Regions from separate parts of the Streptomyces sp. NPDC055506 genome, predicted to be linked through region 3. Evidence: riboswitches for the same ligand, from Rfam matches in the RefSeq annotation. Region 3 holds a riboswitch; each other region holds the start of a gene.
The links. Region 3 has a riboswitch for cobalamin ahead of cobN (cobaltochelatase subunit CobN). Riboswitches for the same ligand answer to the same signal wherever they lie in the genome.
Positions count from the first base shown of each region.

Region 1: another riboswitch for cobalamin. It lies ahead of ACWIF2_RS14330 ((2Fe-2S) ferredoxin domain-containing protein); the one in region 3 lies ahead of cobN (cobaltochelatase subunit CobN).
Region 2: another riboswitch for cobalamin. It lies ahead of metE (5-methyltetrahydropteroyltriglutamate--homocysteine S-methyltransferase); the one in region 3 lies ahead of cobN (cobaltochelatase subunit CobN).
Region 4: another riboswitch for cobalamin. It lies ahead of ACWIF2_RS13410 (ribonucleoside-diphosphate reductase subunit alpha); the one in region 3 lies ahead of cobN (cobaltochelatase subunit CobN).

Region 1 is NZ_JBSHKH010000030.1:23,629-32,605, forward strand. It holds gene ACWIF2_RS14305 (winged helix-turn-helix transcriptional regulator) at 1-324, shown strand, start outside; gene ACWIF2_RS14310 (hypothetical protein) at 367-1,158, opposite strand; gene ACWIF2_RS14315 (vWA domain-containing protein) at 1,158-2,432, opposite strand; gene ACWIF2_RS14320 (IucA/IucC family protein) at 2,491-3,987, opposite strand; gene ACWIF2_RS14325 (IucA/IucC family protein) at 4,144-5,613, shown strand; cobalamin riboswitch at 5,671-5,793, shown strand; gene ACWIF2_RS14330 ((2Fe-2S) ferredoxin domain-containing protein) at 5,840-6,211, shown strand; gene ACWIF2_RS14335 (universal stress protein) at 6,206-6,628, opposite strand; gene ACWIF2_RS14340 (APC family permease) at 6,630-8,138, opposite strand; gene ACWIF2_RS14345 (iron ABC transporter permease) at 8,220-8,977, opposite strand, start outside.
Region 2 is NZ_JBSHKH010000004.1:148,686-153,718, reverse strand. It holds partial or broken gene metE (5-methyltetrahydropteroyltriglutamate--homocysteine S-methyltransferase) at 1-2,066, opposite strand, end outside; cobalamin riboswitch at 2,236-2,459, opposite strand; gene ACWIF2_RS03180 (energy-coupling factor ABC transporter ATP-binding protein) at 2,487-3,338, opposite strand; gene cbiQ (cobalt ECF transporter T component CbiQ) at 3,335-4,084, opposite strand; gene ACWIF2_RS03170 (energy-coupling factor ABC transporter substrate-binding protein) at 4,090-4,452, opposite strand; gene ACWIF2_RS03165 (energy-coupling factor ABC transporter permease) at 4,449-5,033, opposite strand, start outside.
Region 3 is NZ_JBSHKH010000237.1:430-5,640, reverse strand. It holds partial or broken gene ACWIF2_RS39890 (precorrin-8X methylmutase) at 1-426, opposite strand, end outside; gene cobG (precorrin-3B synthase) at 440-1,726, opposite strand; cobalamin riboswitch at 1,771-1,921, shown strand; gene cobN (cobaltochelatase subunit CobN) at 1,994-5,211, shown strand, end outside.
Region 4 is NZ_JBSHKH010000027.1:37,102-46,078, reverse strand. It holds gene cyc1 (epi-isozizaene synthase) at 1-534, shown strand, start outside; gene ACWIF2_RS13425 (bifunctional albaflavenone monooxygenase/terpene synthase) at 531-1,898, shown strand; gene ACWIF2_RS13420 (GlxA family transcriptional regulator) at 1,913-2,875, opposite strand; gene ACWIF2_RS13415 (ribonucleotide-diphosphate reductase subunit beta) at 3,124-4,131, opposite strand; gene ACWIF2_RS13410 (ribonucleoside-diphosphate reductase subunit alpha) at 4,131-6,491, opposite strand; cobalamin riboswitch at 6,615-6,754, opposite strand; gene ACWIF2_RS13405 (GNAT family N-acetyltransferase) at 6,807-7,313, opposite strand; gene mctP (monocarboxylate uptake permease MctP) at 7,394-8,977, opposite strand, start outside.

The DNA of each region.
Region 1 (8,977 bases), on a different contig from region 3:
CAGGGGGACCTGGGGGAGCGGCGGCCGACGGACGCCGTGCGGGCGCACTGGTTCGCCCTGCCGCTGCTGCGCCGGCTGGACGGGGAGGGGCTGGTCGAAGTCCGTCTGGAGGAAGGGCACTTCCACCTCTACGCCGGTGCCGAGGACGGACCCGTGTACGGCGACGGGCCCGCCCCCGGGGAGCCGGACGCCCGGCTGGTGCTGGACACCGGCACCTGTACGGCCATCGGCCGGGGCGAGCTGAGCCTGGTCCAGGCGGTCAGGGAGGGCCGGGTCGAGGTGAGCGGCGAGGGCACGCTCGCCAAGGCACTGCGCGACACATGACAGAAGGCCCGCGCGAAGCGGGCCTTCAGAGTCCAGGGCAGGTCAGGCGGCGGGCGGCACCCGTGACGGCCGCCCCGAGCCGCGTGTCAGCGTGTACCCGGCGACCCCCGCCAGCGCGGCCAGCACGCCGCCCACCGCGGTCCACACCCACCGGTCCGACCACCAGCCGGACGCCCAGCCGTCCTCGGGTTGGAGCCCGGCCAGCACCGCCGAGGACTCCTCCTCGTCCCCGGACCGCGTCGCGATCCCCGGCACCAGCGGCTCGGCCAGCGAGCCGTCCACCGCCGCGGATCCGCCGATGTCCTTGGAGTCGACCCGTACCTCGGAGCCGACCGGGAGGCCCAGGTCGGATGCGGCGACGCCGGTGACCGTCAGCCGGACGTAGTACGTGCCCTGCAGCGGGTCGTTCGCCCACGGCTCCGACCAGGCCCGGACCGTGCGCAGCACACAGGCGAGTTCGACCGAGGCCGCGTCCGCGGCGGCGGTGCGCGTCTGCGCCCCGTACTGGCAGGCCTGGCGGCGGCGCAGCCCGTCGTACACGTCGATCTGCCAGGTCTGCGGCGCGTGGGTGTCCGGCAGCTTCACCTTCGCCGTGACCGTGGGGCGCTGCCCGGTGTCGGCGGGGAACGACCAGTACAGGTAGTCGCCGGTGGAGCCGCTCGCCGTGGCGCGCTGCCCCTGCTCGATCTCCGTCGCGGTACGGAAGGAGGTGCCGGCCCGGGTGGGCGCCGCCGAGGTGTCCTGCGACGGGCTCGGCGAGGCGTCGGCCGCGGCAGGAGCGGCCGCGAGCCCCAGGGTCAGCAACGCCGCGCTCAACGCACGTATCACTCGCATCAGTTGGTCCTCCAGACCGCGACCCGCCAGCGCGAAAGCCAGCCCCAGACGAGACCGGCGAGGAAGCCGGTGAGGATCAGCGCGCCGAGCAGCCACCAGCCGCGGCCGAGGCCGAAGGAGGCCACGTCGCCTGCCCGGCTCGGCCCGTCCACGACGTCGACGGTCAGCTCCAGCGGCAGCCCGGGCGTGGTCTTCACGCCGGAGGCCGCCGAGAAGGAGTGGGTGACCGCCAGGCACACGGCCTCCGCGGCCGGCTTGTCACCGTCGGCGTCGTCGCGCTCGGGCTCGGGGTGCCTGAGCCCCGTCGAGATCACATCCGTACGGCCGTTGCCCGCCGCCTCGCCGCGCACGATCTCCCGGCCCTTGAGCGTCACGGCCCGCAACAGCACGCCGTAGGCTGGGTTCACGGCCCGGTCCGCCGCCACGCTCACCGAGGCGCGCAGCTCCTGACCCGGCAGGACGTCCACCCGGTACCAGCGCTGCTGCCCGAACTCCTCCCGGTCGCTGTACAGGCCCGACTTCAGCGTCGGCGCCTCCGAGCACCGGGACGCGCCCTCGGCCGCCACCGGCGTCACCACCGGATCGGCCGCCCGGTCCACCAACTGGTTGACCTTGTCGGTGAGTTCGTCCTGGTGCTCCACCGAGGTGTAGGTGCCGCCGGTGGCCTCGGCGATGCAGCTCAGCTGCCTGCTCAGTTTGGCGGTCGGCACCAGGCCCAGTGTGTCGATGGTCAGTCCGATGCCCTTCGCCGCGATCTCGCGGGCCACCTCGCACGGGTCGAGCGGGGCACAGGTGTCCTCGCCGTCGCTGATCAGCACGATGCGCTTGGAGCCGTCGCCGCCGTCGAGGTCGTCGGCCGCCTTCAGCAGGGCCGGGCCGATCGGCGTCCAGCCCGTCGGGGTGAGCGTGGCGACGGCCGTCTTGGCCTCGGTGCGGTCCAGCGGGCCGACCGGGTAGAGCTGCGCGGTGTCCTTGCAGCCCGTCTTCCGGTCGTCCCCGGGGTAGTCGGCGCCGAGGGTGCGGATGCCGAGTTCGACCTCCTCGGGCGTCGCGTCGAGTACCTCGTTGAACGCCTGCTTCGCGGCGGCCATCCGCGACTGTCCGTCGATGTCCCGCGCCCGCATCGAGCCGCTCACATCGAGGACGAGGTCGACCTTGGGGGCGGCCTGGCCCGTGGGTTCGCCGGCGGCCGCTCCGGCCGGGAAGGCGATCCCGGCCGTCAGCGCGGCGAGCAGGGCGCAGACGCCCGCCGCCAGCCGTTTTCTTGTGATCATCGGCGGATCTTATTGATCTCCGGGGTCGTGCTCCAAAAGCCGGGCTGCAAGACGAGTCTCACGCAAGGGGATTGGGCAGTTCCGCCCATTGGTCCCCGGGCGTCTGCGGCGAGAGCCGCATCAGCGTCAGCGCCTTGGTGGGCAGGGGGTCCGTGCGGAGCGCCGTGAGGTCCGGGGTGCGCGGTAGGTCGTCCACGGCCGTCTCCAGCGCCGCCGCGAGCGCCGCCCCCGACCCCGCCGTCCCGGCCAGCGCGCCCGCCACCAGCGAGCCGAACAGCTTGCGGCGCAGCGTGCGTTCGTCGTCCGTGACCATTCGGGCGGGCAGGTCGGGCACCGTGATGCCGTGCCGGGCGAGGCGGGCGGGGCTGACGCGGATGTCGGCCAGATCGCGGTAGACGAGCCGCAGCGGATCGCCCTCCGGCGAGAGGACCACCAGGAGGTTCTGGCCGTGCGCCTCCAGAGCCACGCCCAGCTCCAGCAGCCGCAGCCCGACGGTGAGGGCGAGGCGCGCGAAGCCGGCCAGCCAGGCGGGGGAGCGGGGCAGGGCGCTGGTCGCGAGCGCCGCCACCGGCAGCACCCGTTCACCGCTCCCGGCGTACGTCTGCGGCGACTCCCGCAGCACGGCCGCGAAGTCGGGGGAACCGGCCGCCGCGGCGCCCAGGGTGCGGGTGATGTGCAGCAGGCCGTCCATGCGCGCGGCGGGCGTCTCGGCGAAGTCCGACAGCAGCGCGGACGCGGCGACCGAGGGCAGCGAGATGTCCCGCACCGAGGACGTCAGCCGGGCGCTGAGCGAGGTCTTGACATGCGGCCCGCCGGGCAGGGCGAGCGTCCGCAGGGACATCAGCGGATGCCCGGCGCGCCGCTCCTCGCACGCCCGCTTCAGCACGTGCGCCGCCTGCCAGGGGTGCACCGGCAGCACCACACGCGGCCCGTCCCGCAGGTCCCGCGGCCAGGCCCCCGTCACCAGGCACTCCTCCGCCCGCACCGGCACAAGACCCAGCTCCACGACCGGCCGGTGCTCGGGCCCGTAGGCGAGCTGCTCGGCCACCGAGAAACCCGGCCGGGACCGGCAGGTGGGGTGGAACGGATGCCCGTCGACGATCCGTTGCTCCCACTCCCAGTCGTTCCCCGGCCACTCGTCGGCCGAGTGGCCCTCCTGCCCCGCTCTCGACAGGGCCAACGAGGCGACACTGTGCCCGAGTTCGGCGGCGAAGGAGGCCGAGTGCGGAACGGCGAGGTCTGTCACCAGCCGCGCCGGATCGTCGTAATCCACGCCGTCGAGCCCGACGACGGTGACGTGGTCGCCGGTCGCGTACGGATCCGGCGGCGGGCCGTGCAGCCGGCGGCCGTCGGTCAGGAACAGGGTCAGCCCGTCCCGGGCCGGCTCCCCGCGGGCCACCCAGGGCAGCGGATCATGGGCGAGACCGCGCCACAGACGGGACAGCACGGCCGCCCGGGCACCGGGCAGTTCGGCCTCGTACCGCGGCAGCAGACCAGGGCGTACGACGGCCAGTTCCTCGGCGACCTCGGCCTCGGCGGTGGGGAAACGGTGCACGGGCGGGCTCCTCGGGTACGAATAGGGCGTCACGGCGCGATGACGGCGACCGGCATACTGATCATCTCCGCCAGGAAGTCCGGAAGTCCCGGAAGGGCCGCTGGGAACGTGGAGAACACAAGGAACGCAGGGAAACGAGTGGATCGCGTGGACCTCATGCCCCCGCCCGCCGACGCGTACGCCGCCGTGCCGCTGCTGAACTGCCTGCTGCGGGAAGTGGCCCGGCCGGTGCGCCGGACCGGCGAGCACCGGATCTACCGACTGCCCGGCGGAGACCGGCTGCTGCGGGTGCGCGGGACGCGGCGGCCCGCCGAGCCCGAGGTCGAGGGGCCGGACGGCTGGCAGTGCGTCGGCCACACCGAGCTGGTCAAACTCGTCGCCGAGGAACTGCGACGGCACACCGGCCTGTCCAACCACGAACTGCCCGCCGAGATGATCGACAGCAGGGACGCCGTGGCCGCCCTGCTGGAAGCCCGCGAGCGCGCCACCCCGCCCGACGATCCCTATCTGCGCTCCGAGCAGTGCCTCCTCACCGGCCACACCCACCACCCGGCCCCCAAGGCGCGTGGCGGCGGCCCGGCCGCGGGCTGGCTGCCGTACGCGCCCGAGGCGTACGCCCGTTTCCCGCTGACCCTGCTCGGGCTGCGCGAGGACACCGTCGTCGAGGAGGGCGACACCTCGGCCCTCGACGCCCTCGGCACCGCCCCGCCCGGCTACCGGCTGCTCCCGGCCCACCCCTGGCAGCTCGACCTGGCGAGCGCGGAGCTCGCCGCCGCCTTCGCGGACGGGAGGCTGGTCCGGCTCGGCACGACCGCCTTCGACACCTGGCCCACGGCCGCGATCCGCACGCTCTACGCACCCGAGCAGGACCTGTTCCTGAAGTTCAGCCTGGACGTGCGCATCACCAACGACATCCGCCGGCTGTGGCGCCACGACCTGCTCGCCCTGCGCCGCACCGACACGGCCGTGTGCGCCGCCTTCGAGACGTTCGACGGCCCCCCGGCCTGGCTCGGCGACCGCGGGTACCGCACCGCGGACTTCGCCTTCGAGGCCCTGGCCGTCCTCGTCCGCGACGGCTTCGCCGGCCGTCTCCTGCCCGGCGCGACCCCGCTGCTCGCCGCCGGACTCGTCGAGGGCTTCGACGGCAGCCCGCTCGACCGCGCCGCCGACCCCGGGGCGTGGTGGGCGGCGTACCTGGCGCAGGTGGTGCCCCCGGCGCTGGAGACCTTCGCCCGGCACGGCGTCGTCATCGAGGCCCATCTGCAGAACACCCTGGTCGCCGTGGACGCCGACGGCATGCCCGTGCAGGCGCTGTACCGGGACGCCGAGGGCGTGAAGCTGCTTTCGGACGTCTCCCGGGAGGCCGGCTGGGAGCGGCTCGTGTACTGCCTGGTCGTCAACCACCTCACCGAGATCGCCGGCGCCCTCGCCGAACGCCGGCCCGGCTTCGCCCCCTGGCCCGCCGCCCGCCGCGAACTCGCCCGCCACGACCTGCCCGAGATCTCCGGCCTGCTCACCTCGCCCACCCTCCCCGCCAAGACGAACCTCCTGCTGCGCTGGACGGGCGCGAACGGCGCCGACGCCCGCTACCTGCCGCTGCCCAACCCGCTCAGGGAAGGAACGTGACCTGCGGGGCCCCCGTCCGCGCAGGCCGGCGAGACGGACCGAACCGGTGCTCCGGCCGCATGGAATGATGGCGGGCGACATGGCGACGGCGGAACGAGGAAGCCGGTGTGAATCCGGCGCGGTCCCGCCACTGTGACCGGCCTCGGCCGGGAGCCAGGAGACTCACGCGGTCGCCTCCTCGACGAACCACCGGGGCGGATCTCCCCGGAGAGAGGAAGGGTGCGGCATGTCCGCAACCCCGGCCGGAGGGGTTCCGTGCCGCGTCGTCGTGTGCCGGGACTGCTGCTGCGGCAGCCGCAAGGTGACCGGCGTCGACCACGCGGCCCAGACCGAGCGGCTGCGCGAGGCGGCGCCCGTGCGGGTCTCCGAGTGCCTCGACGTCTGCGACCAGGCCAACGTCATCGTCGTACAGCCGTCCGCGGCGGGCCGGGCCGCCGGGGCCCGGCCGGTGTGGTTCGGTCTGGTCAACGACCCGGCCGCGACCGAGGACATCGTCACCTGGGTCCGCGAGGGCGGCCCCGGCGTCGCCCCCCGGCCCGAGATCCTCGACCTGTACGCCTTCAGCCCGCTGAAGAGGCCGCGCCCGGGCGGCTCATGACCCGGCGGTGGCCGGCACGCACAGGACGGGGACGTTCGAGAGGTGCAGGAGTTTGTGGGGGGTCGAGCCCAGCAGGGCGCCGCGCACCGGGCTCTCGCCCCAGGTGCCCACCACGATCACCCTGCCGTCGTGGCGTGCCGCGGCGTCGATGAGCGCCTGCGCGGGCCGCTGGTCGATGAGTTCGACGGTGCTCGGCACGCCGGCTTCGTCGGCGACCCGGACGGCGTGACCGAGCACGGTGGTCCCGGCCTCGCGGACGGCCTCGTGGTGAGCGCCGTACTCCTCGCCCGTGACGCCCGGGGCCGCGGCTCCGTAGACGATCACCAGCGGTTCGCCGTACGCGGCCGCCACCTCGATCGCGACGCGCAGCGCGCTCCGGGCGCCCGGGGACTCGTCGTAGCCGAGGACCACCGACATCTCAGGACTCCTTGCCGTGCTTGCCGGGGACGAGGTCGGGGTCGACCACGCTGGGGTGTTCCGACCAGAACACGGGGGTGATCAGCCGCCACACGACCATGAGGATCACGCCCGTGACGATGATGCCGATACCGATGACCAGCGGGGGACCGAGCCCGAACCACGAGACGCCGCTGTAGGAGTTGGCGGGGTCGGACATGTCCGCCACGGACTCCACCAGCAGCCAGGCCAGCAGCCCGGCACCGACCAGCGGGCCGAGCCCGATCAGGAAGAAGTTGCGGGCACTGCGGGTCAGTTGGCGGCGGTAGTAGACCGCGCAGGCGAGACCCGTGAGCGCGTAGTAGAACGCGATCAGCAGGGACAGCGCGGTCAGCGAGTCGAAGAGGGCGTTCTCGCTGATGTGGTAGAGGACGAGATACCAGACGATGGCGATACCGGCGACCCACCAGGTGCTCACGTCGGGCGTGCGGAACCGGGGGTTGATACGGCCGAAGTGCGCGGGCAGCGCATGGCGGCGGGCCATCGACAGGCCGGTGCGCGACGCCGGGATGATCGTCGTCTGCGTCGACGCGAGCGCGGACGTCGAGACCGCCAGCAGCACGACCCAGTCCCAGCCGCCCATCACCTCTTCGGCGAGCAGCGCGAAGATGAACTCCTCCTCCGCCGCGTTCTCGGCCAGATAGGCCGTTCCCGCGTACCCCACGACCGCGAACGCGACCGCGAGGTAGGTCACCAGGAGCAGCACCGTCGACCACACGGCCGCCTTGCCGGGGGCGGTGGCGGAGTCCTCGGTCTCCTCGGTGAGGTTGACCGCCGACTCCCACCCCCAGTAGATGAACACGCCCAGCAGCAGGGCGGCGGTCAGGGACGCCCCGCCCGCTCCGAAGGGATCGAGCCAGCTGAACTCCGGTTCGATGGCGTCGAGTGTGCCGGTGCCGGCGTAGACGCGGTAGAGAGCCACCACGGCGAAGACCAGCAGACAGGCGACCTGCGCCAGGATGAGGACGTTTTGCACCTTGGCCGACACGTCGATGCCGATCACGCAGACGGCCGTCATCACCAGGACGAGGAGCACGGTCAGCACCTGGCGGACGGCGTCGTTGTCCGCCCAGCTGTCCAGACCGACCGCGAGCAGGAAGAAGGTCACGGCGACGTCCGCCAGCGACCCGACGACCAGGACACCCGTCATGGCGATGGCCCAGCCGCCGAGCCAGCCCGCCCACGGCCCCATGGCCCGGGTGACCCACGAGAAGGTCGTGCCGCAGTCCTGGTCGACCTTGTTGAGGTAGTAGAAGGCCGACGCGATCAGCAGCATCGGCACGAACGACGCGATCATCACCCCGGGGGCGTAGATGCCCACCAGCGCCACGACCGGGCCGATGACCGCCGCCACCGAGTACGCCGGTGAGGTCGCGTTGAGCCCGATGACCAGAGCGTCGAGGAACCCGATCGCATTGGGCTTCAGGCTCGCGGACGCTGGCGGGCCCGCGTCCGTGATGTCCTTGGCCATGCTCCCTCACTCCCGTTGTGCGTGGATCCATACAACAGGCAGGTGTGAGGCATTTTAGCCATTGATGACCTTTTAGGTGCCTTATGTCGCCTTTCGGCTCCGTACCAGCAGACGCAGGAAGTACGGCGTGCCGATCACCGCCGTCATCAGTCCGGCACCCAGCTGGGCGGGGGCGATGACGGTCCGGCCGAGCAGATCGGCCGTGCAGACGAGCGCGGCACCGAGCAGGACGGCGACCGGCACCACCCGCACATGCCGCCGGCCCACGAGGGCACGTGCCGCGTGCGGCGCCACGAGACCCACGAAGCCGATGGTGCCGGCCGATGCGACCGCGGTCGCGGCGAGCAGGACACCCAGAACCAGGAAACCGAGCCGGGCCCGGGGCAGTCCGAGGCCGAGCAGCCGCGGGGTGTCCTCGTCGAGGGAGACGAGATCCAGCTCGGTGCGCCGCGCGACCGCGACGGCCAGGCCCAGCACCAGCACCAGCGCGACGGGCACGACGTCCGGCATGGTCCGCCCGTATGTCGAACCGGACAGCCAGGTCAGCGCCTTCGTGGCGTTGAAGGGGTCGGTGAGCACGATGAGCAGACTGATCAGGGCCGTGGAGCCGGCGGCCATGCCGATCCCGACGAGGACCAGGCGGTTCTGCCGGTAGCCGCCCCGGGCCGCGAGCCCGAAGACGACGGCGGAGGCCAGCGCGGCACCCCCGAACGCGGCACCCGCGAGGCCCCAGGAGCCGACGGCGGGCACGGTCGTCACGAGCAGCACGGCACCCAGCGCGGCGCCGCCGGAGACACCCAGAACGCCCGGCTCCGCGAGCGGATTGCGGGTCACGGCCT
Region 2 (5,033 bases), on a different contig from region 3:
GCGACCTGCATATGGGAGCGGGCGGCCTCCAGGCTGATGACGTCCGCGTCGAGGTCGTCGATGGCCTGCACGATGTCGCCGAACTCGGCGTAGCACATATGCGTGTGGATCTGCGTGTCCGGCCGCACGCCACCCGTGCTGAGCCGGAAGGCCTCCGTGGCCCACGCCAGATACTCCGGCCGGTCGGCGGCCCGCAGCGGCAGCGTCTCACGCAGGGCGGGCTCGTCGACCTGGATGACCGACGTCCCGGCCGCCTCCAGGTCCCCCACCTCCTCGCGCAGGGCGAGGGCGACCTGCCGGGCCGTCTCGGCACGCGGCTGGTCGTCGCGGACGAAGGACCAGGCGAGCATGGTGACCGGGCCGGTGAGCATGCCCTTCACCGGACGGTCCGTGAGGGACTGCGCGTAGGTCGTCCAGCGCACGGTCATCGGCTCGGGGCGGGAGATGTCGCCGGCCAGGATCGGCGGGCGGACGTAGCGGGTGCCGTAGGACTGGACCCAGCCGTGCTGCGTGGCGAGGTAGCCGGTGAGCTGCTCCGCGAAGTACTGGACCATGTCGTTGCGTTCGGCCTCGCCGTGCACGAGGACGTCCAGACCGGCCTTCTCCTGGAAGGAGATCACCTGCTGGATCTCGGCCTGGATGCGCTCCTCGTAGCCGGCCGTGTCGATCCGGCCCGCTCGCAGGTCCGCGCGGGCCGAACGCACCTCACCGGTCTGCGGGAAGGAGCCGATCGTGGTGGTCGGCAACAGGGGCAGACCCAGACGGGTGCGCTGGGCGGCGGTCCGCTCGGCGTACGGCAGCGAGCGGCCTGCGTCCGCCCAGGACACCGCGGCCGTACGGGCGCGTACGGCCGGGTCGCGGGTGATCGGGGAGTTCGCCCGGGAGGACAGGTCCGCCCGGTTCGCGGCGAGTTGCGCGCCGATGGTGTCCGTGCCCCGCGCCAGACCGCGCGCCAGGGTGACGACCTCGGCGGCCTTCTGCTGCGCGAAAGCCAGCCAGCGCAGGACCTGCGGCTCGATGTCCCGCTCCGCCCCCACGTCCAGCGGCACGTGCAGGAGGGAGCACGAGGCCGAGACGTCGACCCGGTCGGCCAGGCCGAGGAGCGTGCCGAGCCGGGAGAGCGAGGCCGGCAGGTCGTTGATCCAGATGTTGCGGCCGTCGACGACACCGGCGACCAGCCGCTTGCCCGGCAGACCGCCCACCGCGGCCAGATCGTCCAGGTTGGCCGCCGCCGACCCCGTGAAGTCCACCGCGAGACCCTCGACCGGCGCCTTCGCCAGCACCGGCAGGGCGTTCCCGAGCCGGTCGAAGTACGAGGCGACCAGCAGCTTCGACCGGTCGGTGAGGGCTCCGAGGTCGCGATAGGCACGCTCGGCGGCGTTCAGCTCGGCAGGGGTCCGGTCCTGGACCAGGGCCGGCTCGTCCAGCTGGACCCACTCGGCGCCCGCCGCGCGCAGGTCGGCGAGGACCTCGGCGTACACGGGCAGCAGCCGGTCCAGGAGCGTGAGCGGCTCGAAGTCCGCGGGCACCCCCGGCGCGGGCTTGGCCAGGAGCAGGTACGTCACAGGGCCGACGAGGACGGGGCGCGGGGTGTGGCCGAGTGTCAGCGCCTCGCGCAGCCCGGCGACCTGCTGGGACGAGTCGGCGGTGAACACCGTGTCCGGACCCAGCTCGGGCACCAGATAGTGGTAGTTCGTGTCGAACCACTTGGTCATCTCCAGCGGCGCCACGTCCTGCGTGCCACGCGCCATGGCGAAGTAGCCGTCCAGGGCGTCCGCCTCGACCGCGTCCCGGTGGCGGCCGGGGATCGCCCCGACCATGACGGTGGTGTCCAGGACGTGGTCGTAGAACGAGAAGTCGCCCGTCGGGACCTCGTCGATGCCGGCGTCGGCCAGTTGCCGCCAATTCGAGGCGCGCAGCTGGGCGGCTGTGGCCCGGAGCGCGTCGGCGGTGACGCGGCCCTTCCAGTAGCCCTCGATCGCCTTCTTCAGTTCCCGGTGCTGTCCCTGGCGGGGGTAGCCGTACACGGTGGACCGTGCTGCCGCGGCTGCGGGCTTGGTGGTCACGGAGATCTCCTTCGCGAGACGAATCCCTGAGATCCCGGCGACGGGACGAGAGCGCGAAGGGCGACCAACCGGACGGAAACGACCTCGCGCGGCAGAAACAGCGCGGTCGTCCGCCTGGTATGTACGCCGACCCGCCCTCGAGGTCACCGGGATGTCCGCGCACGAGTGGTCCGCGCGCGGGCAGTTGGCAGGTCTTCGGACTCGCGGGCACGCTCTCACCGTGTGAGAACACCTACTGGCCGTCGCTTCCCAGGCCCTGTTCGTGGGCCCAGTGCGTATGACGGCGGTCGTTCCCGCTCACCGCTGCGGGGCAGTCCCGGATTCCCACCGGGTTCCCTCTTGCGACGCTTCCCGCCTGGCTGACGGGGGCGAACCAGCTGCACCGCCAGCCTATACACGGGACGGCCGGGGAAGCGACCCTCAGCCGCCGCTCACCGGCCGTCCCGCCGCCAGCGCGGCCAGTTCGTCCGGGGTGCGCGGGCCGGGCGCGGAATCGGTCAACAGCCCCTGGGCACGCAGCAGTTCGGCAGCGGCCGCACCCCACGGCAATCGCAGTCCCGCCTGCCGGAGGAGATCGGTCCGGGCCAGTGCCGTGGGCGCGGGGGCGAGGTGCACGCCGTCCGGGGTGAGGAGCGCCGCGTCGTCGGCCCAGCGCAGGGCGAGATCGACGTCGTGCGTGGCCATCACCACCGTGGTGCCGTTCGCACGCAGCCCGTCGAGCGTGCTGAGGAGCCGTTCCTGGCCGTCGGGGTCGAGCCCGGCCGTCGGCTCGTCGAGGACCAGGACACGGGGCCGCATGGCGACCGCGCCCGCGATGGCGGTCCGCTTGCGCTGCCCGTAGGAGAGCAGATGGGTGGGCCGGTCGGCCAGGGCGCTGATGTCCAGGGCGGCGAGCGCCTCCGCCACCCGTGCCCGTACCTCCGTATCGGCCAGTCCGAGGTTCAGCGGCCCGAACGACACGTCCTGCTCGACGGACGCCGCGAACAACTGGTCGTCCGGGTCCTGCACCACGAGCTGGACGGTCGTCCGCAGCCGGGTCAGGCCCTTGCGGTCGTACGTCACCGGCTGCCCGTCGACCGTCAAGCGGCCCTTGTGCGGCCGCAGTCCGCCGCTGAGCAGCCGCATCAGCGTGGTCTTGCCGCTGCCGTTGCGGCCGAGCAGCGCGAGCGCCCGGCCCTCGCGGATGTCGAAATCGAGGCCGCTGAGCACGGCCGGGCCGTCCTCGTAGGCGAAGGACGCGCCCCGCAGGGCGACGAGGGCGGGCTCGCTCATGCCGGCGGCCTTTCCAGTACGAAGGTGAGGACGGCCAGCGCCGCGAGGAGCGCGCAGCTGGCGACCGTGAAGCGGACGGAGACGCGGGCCTCGGGCACCAGGACACGCAGGGTCCCGTCGTAGCCGCGCCCGGCGAGACCGGCCTGGAGGCGGGCCGCCCGGTCGAAGGCCCGGACGAACGCGGTGGCGCCGAGTCCGCCCAGCGAACGCCAGGCGGCGGCCCGCGTGGTGTGCCCGAGCCGGGCGGCCTGCGCGTCGCGGATCCGGCGCACGGAGTCCAGCAGCAGAAAGCTCATGCGGTACGTCACGAGCGCGACATCGACGACGGGCGCCGGGACGCCCGCCCGGACCAGGCGCGGCAGCAGGTCGGACATGGGCGTGGTGAAGGCGAACAGCAGCACCCCAAGGGAGGCCGCCGAGGTGCGCAGCAGCAGCTCCCCGGCCCGGAGGGGCCCGTCGTCGGCGAGGGAGACGAAGCCTTCCGGGCCGCCGACCTGGACGAGCAGGGTGACCGCGCCGGTGACGCAGAAGCCCAGCGGCACCCGGTAGGCCCGCCACAGCCGGCGCCCGGGCACACCGGCCGGCCCCAGCAGCAGGCACACGGCCGTCACGAGCACCAGCGCAGCGCCCGGCCAGGGCGGCAGCGAGATGGCCAGCACGGTGAGCCCGAGACCGAGCACTGCCTTGTCCACGGGATGGCGGCGGCGCCAGCGACTGCTGTGCGCCGCCGCGTCGATCGGCAGCACGCGGCTCAGGCCCTTTCGGCCGTGGACTCCTCGGCGGTGCCGGCTGCCGCACTGCCGGCGTCCCGCGCCTGCTGCTCACCCTGCCGCCGGCCCCGGCGCAGACCGAAGTAGTAGGCGAGGACACCGGCGCCGAGCGCGGCCTGGAGGGAGAACAGGGCCGACTCGATCTCACCGGACGGCGGTTCGTACAGCGGCGAGAACCAGGGCTTGTAGTCCGGCTCGATCTCGGTGATCGCCGTCTCCGCCTCGCCGTCGGCGCCCGTGAACGGCTCCTCCTTGTGGTCGCCGAGGCCGAGCGCGAGCGGCAGTACGGCGAGCGCGGCCACGGCGAGCAGCAGCAGGAGGTTGATCTTCGTGTTCTTCTTCATCGGGTCGCCGCCTCGGTCTCGGTCACGGACTGCTTCTTGGCGAGGAGCACGCCCAGCCGGGTCAGTTCGCCCTTGCTGGACTGCACGAGCAGCCGCATCACGAGCACCGTCAGCAGCCCCTCGCTCACCGCGAGCGGGATCTGGGTGACGGCGAAGATGGTGCCGAACTTGCCGAGCGCGCCCACGAACCCGCTGCCCGGGTCGGGGAAGGCGAGCGCCAGCTGCACGCTGGTGACGCAGTAGGTGGACAGGTCGGCGAAGAACGCCCCGAAGAAGACCGCGACCATCAGCGGCACGTCGTACCGCCGCAGCAGCTTGTACACGGCGTATCCGGCCCAGGGTCCGACGATCGCCATGGAGAAGACGTTGGCGCCGAGCGTGGTCAGACCGCCGTGGGCGAGCAGCAGTGCCTGGAAGAGCAGGGTGATGGTGCCCAGCACCGCCATGATGGGCGGCCGGAACAGGATGGCTCCCAGGCCCGTTCCGGTGGGGTGGGAGCAACTGCCGGTGACCGACGGAAGCTTCAGGGCGGACAGGACGAAGGTGAAGGCACCGGAGGCGCCGAGGAGCAGGGTGCTCTC
Region 3 (5,211 bases):
CTCCAGCCGGTCCCGCCACAGCTCCATCGCGGCGGCGCTGCGCGTGGTGCCCAGCTTCGCCGCGAGCTCCGGCACGGACGGGTCGGAGAGCGTGCACAGCACGTCGTTGTCGGCGGGCAGCCGCTTGCGCGTCACGCCGCTGGCCACCATCTGCACATCGGTGAAGATGGGCGCGCCGGCGCGCAGGGCCTCACGGGCGCGGGCCACGACGGCCGGGGAGTAGGCCAGGTCCCGTACGAGGTCGACCATCCCGCAGGCGTGGATCATCCGGACCGTGACCTGGCTGACCTCGGCGGGCAGGGCCGTGAGGTCCGCCTCCGCGCGGATGGTGGCGAAGGACTGGCGGTAGATGGCCGGGCCGTCCTTCTCGTAGTCGTACGTGGTCACGGTGTTCTTCTCGCTGCCTTCGGTCGTCGTACGGGTCATGTCGTCGTCAGGGTCATGAGGCGATCGCCGCCAGGGCGGAGGCGAGTCGGGCAGGGGCGTCCAGGGAGGTGGTCCGGGGTTCCTGACCGCTCACGGCGGTGGAGAGCAGGTAGCCGCCTTCCGGAGCGGCGACCACGTCGACGCGGTCGCCCCGGGGGTGTCCGCAGCGGCGTTCGCACCCGGACCAGTACAAGGGGAGGCCGCCCGGCTCGATCGCGTCGAGAGCCTCGGCCGCGTCGGTCCGTACGTCCGCCCGCGACTTGGCGCAGCCGGGACTGCCGATACACGCACCGACGCGCAGCCAGGGGGAGTCCGGGTCGGTGACCAGGCCGGTGGCGGCGAGGCGGGCGAGGGATTCGTCCGGGTCCGTTCCGGGTGTGGGAAGAACCACACCGCGCCACGGGGTGAGACGCAGCTCACCCGCGGCGACGTACGTCAGCTCCCGCCACTGGTGCGCCGAGAGCCGTCCCAGGGGAACGTGCACGGAGAGGCCGGCACCGTGGGGCCCCGGGGGCGGACCGGCCGTGCGGCCGGTCTCCCGGCTGCGCCGCTCGTGCCGGACACCCTCGGCCCGTAGCCGCTGACCGACCGCGTCGAGCAACTCGTCGCCGGAGAGGGGCAGTTCATCCACGCGCCAGACGCGGTCCCCACTCGTCCGCGCCGCCTCCAGGAAGACCTCCGCGGCCGTCAACGCGGCCCGGGCCGCTACCTCGACACCGACGCGCAGCGCTTCCCCGGCCGCTCCGAGCGCGAGTTCCGCGCCGCCGTCCGCCGTCGCCCGTACCGTCACATCGGCACCGAGTCCGGCCACGTCACCGCGTCCGTCGTCGAGCGCGAACAGAAAACGCCCCGACAGGTCCCGCGCCGCCTCGCTCGCGCACAACGCCGCGTCCAGGGCCGTCAGCCAGGGGCGTACGTCCAGCACACCCCGCCCGTCGAGACCGGACAGCGGCGAGGCCACGATGTTGCGCACCCGCTCGTGCCCACGCGAGGGCAGCAACCCGGCCGCGTCCAGCAACTCGGCCAGCTCCCCGGCGCATCCGTCGGGCAGACCGCGCAGTTGCGCGTTGCCGCGCGAGGTCAGATGCAGGTCTCCGTCGCCCAGCCGTTCGGCCACGTCCACGAGCGTCCGCGCCTGCGCAACGGTCAGCACCCCACCGGGAATCCGGACGCGGGCGAGCGCTCCGTCGTCCGCCGCGTGCAGCCGCAGCGTCCCTGGACAGGCGTCACCGCGGTCGCGTGGGACCGCTGTGGCCTGGGTCGATGAGCGCTGGGCAGCCGTGGACATGGCGGCGAGCATACCTACCATCACACCTGGTGTATGCCGTGCCCTCTTCCCCTGGCACTTACTATGATCGCGGCGGATCATCCGGTCCGCCATCGCCACGACGGCGACAGGGGAGGAAGCCGGTGCGAGTCCGGCGCGGTCCCGCCACTGTGAGTCCGGCCCATGCGGCCGGGCGAGTCAGGAACTCCCTTTCCCAGGCTCTCGGCTTCGCCCGAGCAGGGGAGACCCCATTTCGACACCACCCGGGGCGCGGACACCCCGAGGAAGGCCCGACGCCGCATGCTGCATTCATCCGGGGGACGACCCCCGCACCCCCGCATCTTGCTCCTGTCGACGTCCGACACTGACCTGCTGAGCGCCCGCGCGGCCGCCGGCCCGGTGTCCTACCGTTTCGCGAACCCCTCCCGTCTCGCCCTCGACGACCTCCCCGGCCTCCTCGACGGGACCGACCTGGTCGTCGTACGCCTCCTCGGCGGCATCCGGGCCTGGCAGGACGGCCTCGACCTGCTGCTGGCCGACGGCCGCCCGGTGGTCGTGCTCACCGGCGAACAGGCTCCGGACGCTCAGCTGATGGAGGCCTCCACCGTCCCCGTCGGCATCGCCGCCGAGGCGCACGCCTACCTCGCCCACGGCGGCCCGGCCAACCTGGAGCAGCTCGCCCGCTTCCTCTCCGACACGGTCCTGCTGACCGGCCACGGCTTCGAGGCTCCGGCGGCGGCACCCACCTGGGGACCGCTGGAGCGCACGCCCCGCGACGGCGCCGACGGTCCGACCGTCGCCGTGCTCTACTACCGGGCCCACCACATGAGCGGCAACACCGCTTTCGTCGCCGCCCTGTGCGACGCGATCGAGGACGGGGGCGGCCGGGCCCTGCCCCTGTACGTCGCCTCCCTGCGCGCCCCCGAGCCCGAGCTGATCGAGGAACTCCGTTCGGCCGACGCGATCATCACCACGGTCCTCGCCGCGGGTGGCACCAAGCCCGCCGCGGCCTCGGCCGGCGGTGATGACGAGTCCTGGGACGCCGGTGCGCTCACCGAGCTGGACGTCCCGATCCTCCAGGCCCTGTGCCTCACGGGTTCGCGTGCCGCCTGGGAGGAGAACGACGAGGGCGTCTCCCCGCTCGACGCGGCCAGCCAGATCGCCGTCCCCGAGTTCGACGGCCGCCTGATCACCGTCCCGTTCTCCTTCAAGGAGATCGACGAGGACGGCCTCCCGGCCTACATCGCCGACCCGGAGCGCGCCGCCCGTGTCGCCGGAATCGCCGTACGCCACGCCCGGCTCCGCCACATCCGGCCCGCCGACAAGCGCCTCGCGCTGGTCCTGTCTGCCTACCCGACCAAGCACTCCCGCATCGGCAACGCGGTCGGCCTCGACACTCCCGCCAGCGCGGTGGCCCTGCTGCGGCGACTGCGCGAGGAGGGCTACGACTTCGGCACGGACGCCGAGGTGCCGGGCCTGGCCTCCGGCGACGGCGACGAGCTGATCCGCGCGCTGATCGACGCGGGCGGCCACGACCAGGACTGGCTCACCGAGGAGCAGCTGGCCCGCAACCCGGTGCGCATCCCGGCGGCCGACTACCGCCGCTGGTACGCCACGCTCCCCGAGGAGCTGCGCACGGCGGTCGAGGAGCACTGGGGTCCGGCGCCGGGCGAGATGTTCGTCGACCGCAGCCGCAACCCGGAGGGCGACATCGTCCTCGCGGCCCTCCGCTTCGGCAACCTGCTGATCCTCATCCAGCCCCCGCGCGGCTTCGGCGAGAACCCCATCGCCATCTACCACGACCCGGACCTCCCGCCGTCCCACCACTACCTGGCCGCCTACCGCTGGATCGCCGCCCGTGCCGAGGACGGCGGCTTCGGCGCCGACGCGATGATCCACCTCGGCAAGCACGGCAACCTGGAGTGGCTGCCGGGCAAGAACGCCGGCCTGTCCGCCGCCTGCGGCCCCGACGCCGCCCTCGGTGACCTGCCCCTGATCTACCCGTTCCTGGTCAACGACCCCGGCGAGGGCACCCAGGCCAAGCGCCGCGTCCACGCCACCCTCGTCGACCACCTCGTCCCGCCCATGGCCCGTGCCGACTCCTACGGCGACATCGCGCGCCTGGAGCAACTCCTCGACGAGTACGCCCAGATCTCCTCCATGGACCCCGCCAAGCTCCCGGCGATCCGCGCCCAGATCTGGACTCTCATCCAGGCCGCCAAGCTCGACCACGACCTCGGCATGGACGACCGCCCCGACGACGACGGCTTCGACGACTTCCTGCTCCACGTCGACGGCTGGCTCTGCGAGGTCAAGGACGCCCAGATCCGCGACGGTCTGCACGTCCTCGGCAACCCGCCCACCGGTGACGACCACGTCAACCTGGTCCTCGCCGTGCTCCGCGCCCGCCAGATCTGGGGCGGCACCACGGCCCTGCCCGGCCTGCGCGAGGCCCTCGGACTCGACGAGTCCGCCGCCACCCGCACGACCGCCGACGCGGCGGAGGAGAAGGCCCGCGCCCTGGTCCAGGCGATGGAGGACGCGGGCTGGGACCCGGCCGCCGTCCCCACCGAGCACGGCGAACAGGTCGCCGCGATCCTGGAGTTCGCGGCCCGCGAGGTCGTGCCCCGCCTCGCCGGGACCACCGCCGAGATCGACCACACGGTCCACGCGCTGGCCGGTGGCTTCGTTCCGGCGGGCCCCTCGGGCTCCCCGCTGCGCGGACTGGTCAACGTCCTGCCGACCGGCCGCAACTTCTACTCGGTCGACCCCAAGGCCGTCCCCTCCCGCCTCGCCTGGGAGACCGGCCAGGCACTCGCGGACTCCCTGCTGGAGCGCTACCGCACCGACAACGGCGAATGGCCCACCTCCGTCGGGCTGTCGTTGTGGGGCACGAGCGCCATGCGCACGGCGGGCGACGACGTGGCCGAGGCCCTCGCCCTGCTCGGCATCCGCCCCGTCTGGGACGACGCCTCCCGCCGTGTCACCGGGCTGGAGCCCGTCCCCGCGGAGGAGCTGGGCCGACCCCGCATCGACGTCACCCTGCGGATCTCGGGCTTCTTCCGGGACGCCTTCCCGCACACGATCGGACTGCTGGACGACGCCGTACGCCTGGCGGCGTCGCTGGACGAGCCGGCCTCGGTGAACCACGTCCGGGCCCACGTCGAAACCGACCTGGCCGAGCACGGCGACGAACGGCGAGCCACCACCCGCATCTTCGGCTCCCGCCCCGGCACCTACGGCGCCGGTCTGCTCCAGCTCATCGACTCCCGCGACTGGCGCACCGACGCCGACCTGGCCGAGGTCTACACGGTCTGGGGCGGCTACGCCTACGGCCGTGAACTCGACGGCCGCCCGGCCCGCGAGGAAATGGAGACGGCCTACAAGCGCATCGAGGTCGCCGCGAAGAACACGGACACGCGCGAACACGACATCGCCGACTCCGACGACTACTTCCAGTACCACGGCGGCATGGTCGCCACGGTCCGCGCCCTGCGCGGCACGGCGCCCGAGGCGTA
Region 4 (8,977 bases), on a different contig from region 3:
CCCACGGTCGACGAATACCTCCGGTTGCGCCGGCTCACCTTCGCCCACTGGATATGGACGGACCTCCTGGAGCCGGCCGCTGGATGTGAAATACCCGACCCCGTCCGGAAACACCCGGCATACCGGCGGGCAGCGCTGCTGAGTCAGGAATTCGCCGCCTGGTACAACGACCTCTGCTCCCTTCCCAAGGAAATAGCGGGCGACGAGGTGCACAATCTCGGAATCAGTCTCATCACCCATGAGGGCCTGACTCTGGAACAGGCGGTAGTGGACCTGAGGCGCCGTGTCGAGAATTGCATCACTGAATTCCTCGATGTCGAACAGGAAGCATTACGGTTCGCCGACGACCTCGCCGACGGCACCGTGCGGGGAAAGGAACTGAGCGCCGCCGTGCGGGCCTGTCTGAGCAATATGCGCAACTGGTTCAGTTCGGTCTACTGGTTCCACCACGAGTCCGGCCGGTACATGGTCGACAGCTGGGACGACCGGTCCACGCCCCCGTACGTCAACAACGAAGCGGCAGGTGAGAAATGACCGTCGAGTCCGTTCAACCCGAAGCCCTGGCTCCGGATCTGCGTGAGCCGCCCCGGGCGGGCGGCTCAGTCCCCGGCCTCGGCCACGGCTGGAAGCTCGTGCGTGACCCGCTGGCGTTCATGTCCCGGCTGCGCGACCACGGTGACGTGGTCCGCCTCAAGCTCGGGCCGAAGACCGTGTACGCCGTCACCACCCCGGAGCTCACCGGCGCACTGGCGCTGAGCAACGACTTCATCATCGCCGGGCCGCTCTGGGAGTCCCTGGAGGGCCTGCTCGGCAAGGAGGGAGTGGCCACGGCGAACGGGCCGCGGCACCGGCGCCAGCGGCGCACCATCCAGCCCGCCTTCCGGCTCGACGCCATCCCCGCCTACGGGCCGATCATGGAGGAGGAGGCGCACGCGCTGACCGAGCGCTGGAAGCCCGGCGAGACCGTCGACTGCACCTCCGAGTCCTTCCGGGTGGCCGTGCGCGTCGCGGCCCGCTGTCTGCTGCGCGGCGACTACATGGACGAGCGGGCGGAGCGGCTGTGCGTCGCGCTCGCCACCGTCTTCCGCGGGATGTACCGGCGGATGGTGGTCCCGCTCGGGCCGCTCTACAAGCTGCCGCTCCCGGCCAACCGCGAATTCAACCGGGCATTGGCCGATTTGCATCTCCTGGTCGACGAGATCGTCGCCGAGCGTCGGGCATCCGGTCAAAAGCCGGACGATTTGCTGACGGCATTGCTGGAGGCGAAGGACGAGAATGGCGACCCCATCGGGGAACAGGAGATCCACGATCAGGTCGTCGCGATCCTCACCCCCGGCAGCGAAACCATCGCCTCCACGATCATGTGGCTGTTGCATATGCTCGCGGAACACCCGGAACAGGCGGACCGGGTGCGTGACGAAGTAGAAGCCGTCACCGGTGGGAGGCCGGTGGCATTCGAGGACGTCCGGGGACTCAGGCACACCAACAATGTCGTCGTCGAGGCCATGCGTTTGCGCCCCGCCGTCTGGATTCTGACGCGCCGGGCGGTACGGGACACGGAACTCGGCGGATACCGGATTCCGGCCGGGGCGGACATCGTCTACAGCCCGTACGCGATCCAGCGCGACGCGAAGTCGTACGGCCGGCATCTCGACTTCGACCCCGACCGCTGGCTGCCGGACCGCGTCAAGGACATCCCGAAGCACGCCATGAGCCCGTTCAGCACGGGCAACCGCAAGTGCCCGAGCGACCACTTCTCGATGGCGCAGCTGACGCTGATCACGGCGGCGCTGGCCACGAAGTACCGGTTCGAGCAGGTGGCCGGTTCGAACGACGGCACCCGCGTCGGCATCACGCTCCGGCCGCACGACCTGCTGCTGCGGCCGGTGCCGAGGTGAGGGGCCGGTGACCGTCAGGCCGCTTCGGGGCCCCTGAACGTGCGCCGGTAGGCGTTCGGAGTGGTGCCCACCGCCCGCACGAAGTGGTGGCGCAGCGTGGCCGCGTTGCCGAACCCCGTTCGGCCGGCGATCGCGACCATCGTCTCGTCCGTCGCCTCCAGCAGCCGCTGGGCCAGCAGCACCCGCTGGCGCAGGACCCAGCGGTAGGGAGTCGTCCCCGTCTCCTGCTGGAAGCGGCGGGCGAAGGTGCGCGGGGACATATGGGCGTGGGCGGCGAGCTGCTCGACGGTGACCTCCTCGTCGAGGTGGCGCTCCATCCACGCCAGCACGTCTCCGATCGTGTCACCCTCGGAGTGGGGCAGCGGGCGCTCGATGTACTGGGCCTGGCCTCCGTCGCGGTGCGGCGGCACCACCATCCGCCGGGCGATCTTGTTGGCGACCTCGGTGCCCTGCTCCTTGCGGACCAGGTGGAGGCAGGCGTCGATCCCGGCGGCCGTGCCGGCGGAGGTGATCACCGGGTCCTCGTCGACGTAGAGCACGTCCGGCTCGACGACCGCTCGGGGGTACTGCCGGGCGAGGTCCCGCGCGTGCTTCCAGTGCACGGCGCAGCGGCGGTCGTCCAGCAGCCCGGCGGCGGCCAGCACGAAGGCGCCGGAGCAGACGCTGAGCACTCGGGCGCCGCGGCCGACGCCGCGCCGCAGGGCGTCCAGCAGTTCGGGCGGGAACGAGCGCGTCGCGTAGCTGTGCCCGGCCGGCACCGCGATCAGGTCGGCCGTCTCCAGCCGCTCCAGGCCGTGCTCGGCCTGGAGCGAGAAGCCCGAGTTCATGCGCAGGGACGGGCCCTCGGCCGAGGCGACCGCGAAATCGTAGACCGGCAGGCCGTCGTCGCTGCGGTCGGTGCCGAAGACCTCGCACACCACACCGAGTTCGAAAGGATTCACGCCGTCGAGCAGGACGACGGCCACGTTCTGGAGCATGCCTCCAGTGTGCCTCGCCGGTGGCAGTAATTCGAGGGTCTACGGCAGTACTGCCACTGACGGTAAGGAGTCATCGGCGCGACAGTGGTGTCCATGGAAACGAACCAGGCACAGACACTCATCGCAATGATCTTCGTACTCGGGACGCTGGTCCTCCTGGTCCTCCCGTCAGTGATCGGCATCGTGCGCGACAGGCGCGTCGACCGTCAGATCAGGGAGGCCCAGGAGGCCAGGGAGCGCGAGCGGGCTCAGAAGTCCTCGTCCAGGTCGACGGTGCCCTCCACCGCCACCTGGTACGCCGAGGGGCGCCGCTCGAAGAAGTTGGTCAGCTCCTGAACCCCCTGGAGCTCCATGAAGGAGAAGGGGTTCTCGGAGCCGTACACCGGAGCGAAGCCGAGCCGGGTGAGCCGCTGGTCGGCAACGCACTCCAGGTACTGCCGCATCGACTCGGTGTTCATGCCCGGGAGGCCGTCACCGCACAGGTCGCGCGCGAACTGCAGCTCGGCCTCGACGGCCTCCCGCAGCATGTCCGTGACCTGCTGCTCGAGCTGGTCGTCGAACAGCTCCGGCTCCTCCTTGCGGACGGTGTCGACCACGTCGAAGGCGAAGGACATGTGCATCGTCTCGTCCCGGAACACCCAGTTGGTGCCGGTGGCCAGGCCGTGCAGCAGGCCCCGGCTGCGGAACCAGTAGACGTAGGCGAAGGCACCGTAGAAGAACAGGCCCTCGATGCACGCGGCGAAGCAGATCAGGTTCAGCAGGAAACGGCGGCGGTCGGCCTGGGTCTCCAGCCGGTCCAGCTTCTCCACCGAGTCCATCCACTTGAAGCAGAACCCGGCCTTCTCGCGGATGGAGGGGATGTTCTCCACCGCGTCGAACGCGGCGGCACGGTCCTCCGGGTCGGGGAGATACGTGTCGAGCAGCGTCAGATAGAACTGGACGTGCACGGCCTCCTCGAAGAGCTGCCGGCTCAGATACAGCCGCGCCTCGGGGGAGTTGATGTGCTTGTACAGCGTCAGCACCAGGTTGTTCGCGACGATCGAGTCGCCCGTGGCGAAGAAGGCGACCAGCCGGCCGATCAGGTGCTGCTCCATCGGGGACAGCTTGGCGAGGTCGGCGACGTCCGAGTGGAGGTCTACCTCCTCCACGGTCCAGGTGTTCTTGATGGCGTCCCGGTAGCGCTCGTAGAAGTCCGGGTAGCGCATGGGGCGCAGGGTGAGCTCGAAGCCGGGGTCGAGAAGGTTCTGGGTGGTCATTACTGGCAGGCCTCGCAGGACTCGGGGTTTTCCAGGGAGCAGGCGACCGCTTCGGGATCCGGGGTGGTGGCCTGCGCGGGGACAGCGGCCTGGGCCGCGCGGGCGATGCGGGTCGCCGGGCGTGAACGCAGGTAGTACGTCGTCTTCAGCCCGGCCTTCCAGGCGTACGCGTACATCGAGGAGAGCTTGCCGATGGTCGGCGTCTCCATGAAGAGGTTCAGGGACTGGGACTGGTCCAGGAACGGCGTCCGGGCCGCCGCCATGTCGATCAGACCGCGCTGCGGGACCTCCCACGCCGTGCGGTAGAGCGCCCGTACGTCCTCGGGGATCCAGGCGAACTCCTGCACCGAGCCGTTCGCCTCGCGCAGCGCCTCCCGGCTGCGGGCGTCCCATACGCCGAGCCGCTTGAGCTCGTCCACCAGGTAGGAGTTGACCTGGAGGAACTCACCCGACAGCGTCTCGCGCTTGAACAGGTTGGACACCTGCGGCTCGATGCACTCGTACACGCCCGCGATGGAGGCGATAGTGGCCGTGGGCGCGATGGCGAGGAGCAGGGAGTTGCGCATGCCGGTCGTGGCGATGCGCTCGCGCAGGGCCGCCCAGCGCTCGGGCCAGGTCAGCTGCACGTCGTAGTGGTCGGGGTGCAGCACGCCCCTGGCCGTACGGGTCTTCTCCCAGGCCGGCAGCGGGCCGTTGCGCTCGGCGAGGTCGGCGGAGGCCTCGTACGCGGCGAGCATGATCCGCTCGGCGATACGGGTGGAGAGCGCCTTGGCCTCGGGCGAGTCGAAGGGCAGGCGCAGCTTGAAGAAGACGTCCTGCAGGCCCATGGCCCCGAGGCCGACCGGACGCCACCGGGCGTTGGAGCGGCCCGCCTGCTCGGTCGGGTAGAAGTTGATGTCCACGACCCGGTCGAGGAACGTGACGGCCGTACGGACGGTCTCGTCCAGCCGCTCCCAGTCGAGATCGCCGGTCGATGTGTCGACAAAGGAACCCAGGTTGACCGAGCCCAGGTTGCAGACCGCCGTCTCCCCGTCGCTGGTGACCTCCAGGATCTCCGTGCAGAGGTTGGAGGAGTGGACGACGTGGCCCGGCTCGGCCGTCTGGTTGGCGGTGCGGTTGGCGGCGTCCTTGAAGGTCATCCAGCCGTTGCCGGTCTGCGCCAGGGCGCGCATCATGCGGCCGTACAGCTCACGGGCGGGCAGGGTCTTCTTCGCCAGGCCCTTCGCCTCGGCCTCCCGGTACGCGGCGTCGAACTCCTCGCCGTACAGGTCGACCAGCTCGGGCACGTCCGCGGGGGAGAACAGCGACCACTTCCCGTCGGCGTTCACCCGCCGCATGAACTCGTCCGGCACCCAGTGCGCCAGGTTCAGATTGTGCGTACGGCGGGCGTCCTCGCCGGTGTTGTCGCGCAGCTCCAGGAACTCCTCGATGTCGGAGTGCCAGGTCTCCAGATAGACCGCGGCCGCGCCCTTGCGGCGACCGCCCTGGTTCACGGCGGCGACCGAGGCGTCGAGGGTCTTCAGGAACGGGACGATGCCGTTGGAGTGGCCGTTGGTGCCGCGGATCAGCGAACCGCGCGCACGGATGCGGGAGTACGACAGCCCGATGCCGCCCGCGTGCTTCGACAGCCGCGCCACCTGGTGGTACCGGTCGTAGATCGAGTCCAGCTCGTCCTTGGGGGAGTCGAGGAGGTAGCAGGACGACATCTGGGGGTGCCGGGTGCCGGAGTTGAAGAGGGTGGGGGAGGAGGGCAGGTAGTCGAGGCGGCTCATGAGCCCGTAGAGCGCGGCGACCTCGTCGACGGCCTGTGCCGTGTCGTCCTCGGCGAGCCCGGCGGCGACGCGCAGCATGAAGTGCTGGGGCGTCTCGACGACCTTGCGGGTGATCGGGTGGCGGAGCAGGTAGCGGCTGTGCAGCGTCCGCAGGCCGAAGTAGCCGAAGCGGTCGTCGGCGGCCCGGTCGATCAGCGCGTCGAGCCGGGCGGCGTGGACGCGCACGAACTCGGCGGTCCGGTCGGCGATCAGTCCCTCCCGGTGGCCGACCGCGACGGACTCGGTGAAGGACGTGACGCCCTGGGAGGCGGCCTCTTCGCGGATGCCGATCGTCAGCAGGCGCGCGGCCAGCCGGGAGTAGGCGGGGTCCTCGGAGATGAGGCCGGCGGCCGACTCCGTCGCGAGCTCGCGCAGCTCCGTCTCGTCCGCCCGCGCGGACCGCCCGCGCAGCGCGGCGGCGGCGACCCGGCCGGGGTCGGCGTCGGGGAGATCGGCGGTCAGCTCGGTCAGGGTCCGCAGCAGCGCGGCACCGGGACCGTCGTGCTCTTCTTCGGAAGCTGAGACCGGTTCGGCTGGCGCGATGGTCACGTGGGGCTCTCCCTCGCTCGGCAAGGGGCCTCGCGCAGGGCAGGGGGCAGCACACGAGCGCACACGGCGTCGCGTCCACCGGCCCATTCCACGAGGCCCGGACGTCAGGGCACCCCGGCCGGACGGCCGGGTGCGCTGTCGGCAGGTCCTCGGACTGACTCCCGTGCATGACGTTTCTGGGAACAGACATGCACAAGTACACCGTTGCGGGACAGTTCCGGATTCGCACCGGATTCCCCTGCGGCGACAGCGAGCACGAGCATACATCTTGTGCCGGGTTCGGGCGGCACCCCCAGATGTTGTGTCGTGCTGGTTTCAGAGCGTCAACTGGTAGGTGAGGAGAGTGATGTCCGCCAGGTGCGGGATCGGGTTCCAGTCGCGCTCGGGAGTGCGGGTGAAACCCAGGCGTTCGTAGATGCGGTGGGCTGCGCGCATGGTGCGCTGGGTCGACAGCACGATGCGGACGCAGCCGGGCGTGGCCCGTGCGCGGTCGATGCAGGCGGATACGAGGGCCTCGCCGGTGCCGCGGCCGCGGGCGGCGTGCGAGACCGCGAGCATTCGTATCTCGGCCTCTCCCGGGCCGGCTATGTCGGCCATGGGGCCGCCGGACGGTACGAAGGTGACGCCGCCGAGGAGGGTGTCGTTCTCGACGGCGACCAGAACGTCGGCTGCGGCTGCGCGTCTGGCGACGTCTCGCAGTTCGTGGAGGTACGCGTCGCTCTCGCCGAAGTCGAGAAGGCCGTCGGCGAGGTAGGCGTGGGCCGTCAACTCGCCGAGGGGGCCGTACTCGGTGGGTTTCACTCGCCGGATCAAGGTGTCCATGGCGTGAGTGTGTACGACAGCGGGCCGCCGGTGTGGTTGATCACCGGCGGCCCGCTGCGGGCGTATGTGCCCGGTCCGTTCTAGTGGGCGGAGCCCGCCGTGGCCGGCGGCAGTTCCACCTGCACCCCGGGGTCGCCCGCGTCCGCCGTGTAGTCCTCCGGCTTGGTCTCGTCGATGCCGTCGGGGGCCTTGAGGGCCTTCAGGGCGAAGGTGAGGACCACCGTCACCACCACGTTCAGGACGAACGCCGTGAGGCCGATGTAGCCGATCTCGCCGATGCCGGGGATCTCCTTCGAGGAGCCGCCGAAGTGCTTCTGGGTCGGCGAGGCGACCCCGTACGCGGCGGCCGTGCCGTAGATCATGCCGACCGCCCAGCCCGCGAGCAGTGCCCAGCGGTGGAACCAGCGGGTGAACAGGCCGCCGACCAGGGCCGGGAAGGTCTGCAGGATCCAGATGCCGCCGAGCAGCTGGAAGTTGATGGCGACGGTCTTGTCCATGGTGAGGACGAAGGCCAGCGCGCCCACCTTCACCAGCAGGGAGACCAGTTTGGAGACCTTGGTCTCCTGCGCCGGCGTGGCGTCCGGCTTGAGGAAGTCCTTGTAGATGTTGCGGGTGAAGAGGTTCGCGGCCGCGATGGACATGATGGCCGCCGGCACGAGCGCTCCGATGCCGATCGCCGCGAAGGCCACGCCGGCGAACCAGTCCGGGAACATCGTCTCGAACAGCTGCGGGATCGCCAGCTGCCCGTTCTGCACCTTGATCCCGGCCGCGATCGCCATGAAGCCGAGCAGCGCGAGCAGGCCCAGCATCAGCGAGTACAGCGGCAGGATCGTGGTGTTGCGGCGGATCACCTCACGGCTGCGCGAGGACAGCGTCGCCGTGATCGAGTGCGGGTACATGAACAGCGCGAGCGCGGAGCCGAGCGCGAGGGTGGCGTACGTCCACTGCCCCGCCTCCGGCGGCACCAGCGCACCGCGCGCCGCCCCCGTCGCCGGGTTGGTCTGGCTGTACGCGTCGCCCGCCTTGGCGAAGATCTCGTCGAAGCCGCCCAGCTTGATCGGGATGTAGATGATCGCCACCGCGATGACGATGTAGATCAGGGTGTCCTTGACGAAGGCGATCAGCGCCGGGGCCCGCAGGCCCGAGGAGTACGTGTAGGCCGCCAGCACACCGAACGCGATCAGCAGCGGCAGGTCCTTGATGAACCAGTTGGTGTCCTCGCCGCCGCCGACGCCCATCACGTCCAGCACGGCCTGGATGCCGACGAGCTGGAGCGCGATGTACGGCATGGTCGCGAGGATGCCGGTGACGGCCACGGCCAGCGACAGGCCCTTGGAGCCGAAGCGGCCGCGCACGAAGTCGGACGTCGTCACGTACCCGTGCTTGTGGGACACCGACCACAGGCGGGGGAGGAAGGTGAAGATCAGCGGGTAGACCAGGATCGTGTACGGCACCGCGAAGAAGCCCGCCGCGCCCGCCGCGTAGATCGCCGCCGGTACGGCCACGAAGGTGTACGCCGTGTACAGGTCGCCGCCGAGCAGGAACCAGGTGACCCAGGTGCCGAACGACCGGCCACCCAGGCCCCACTCGTCGAGGCTGTGCTCGTTCTCGGCCTTGCGCCACCGCGCGGCCAGGAAGCCCATGACCGTGACGAGCAGGAAGAA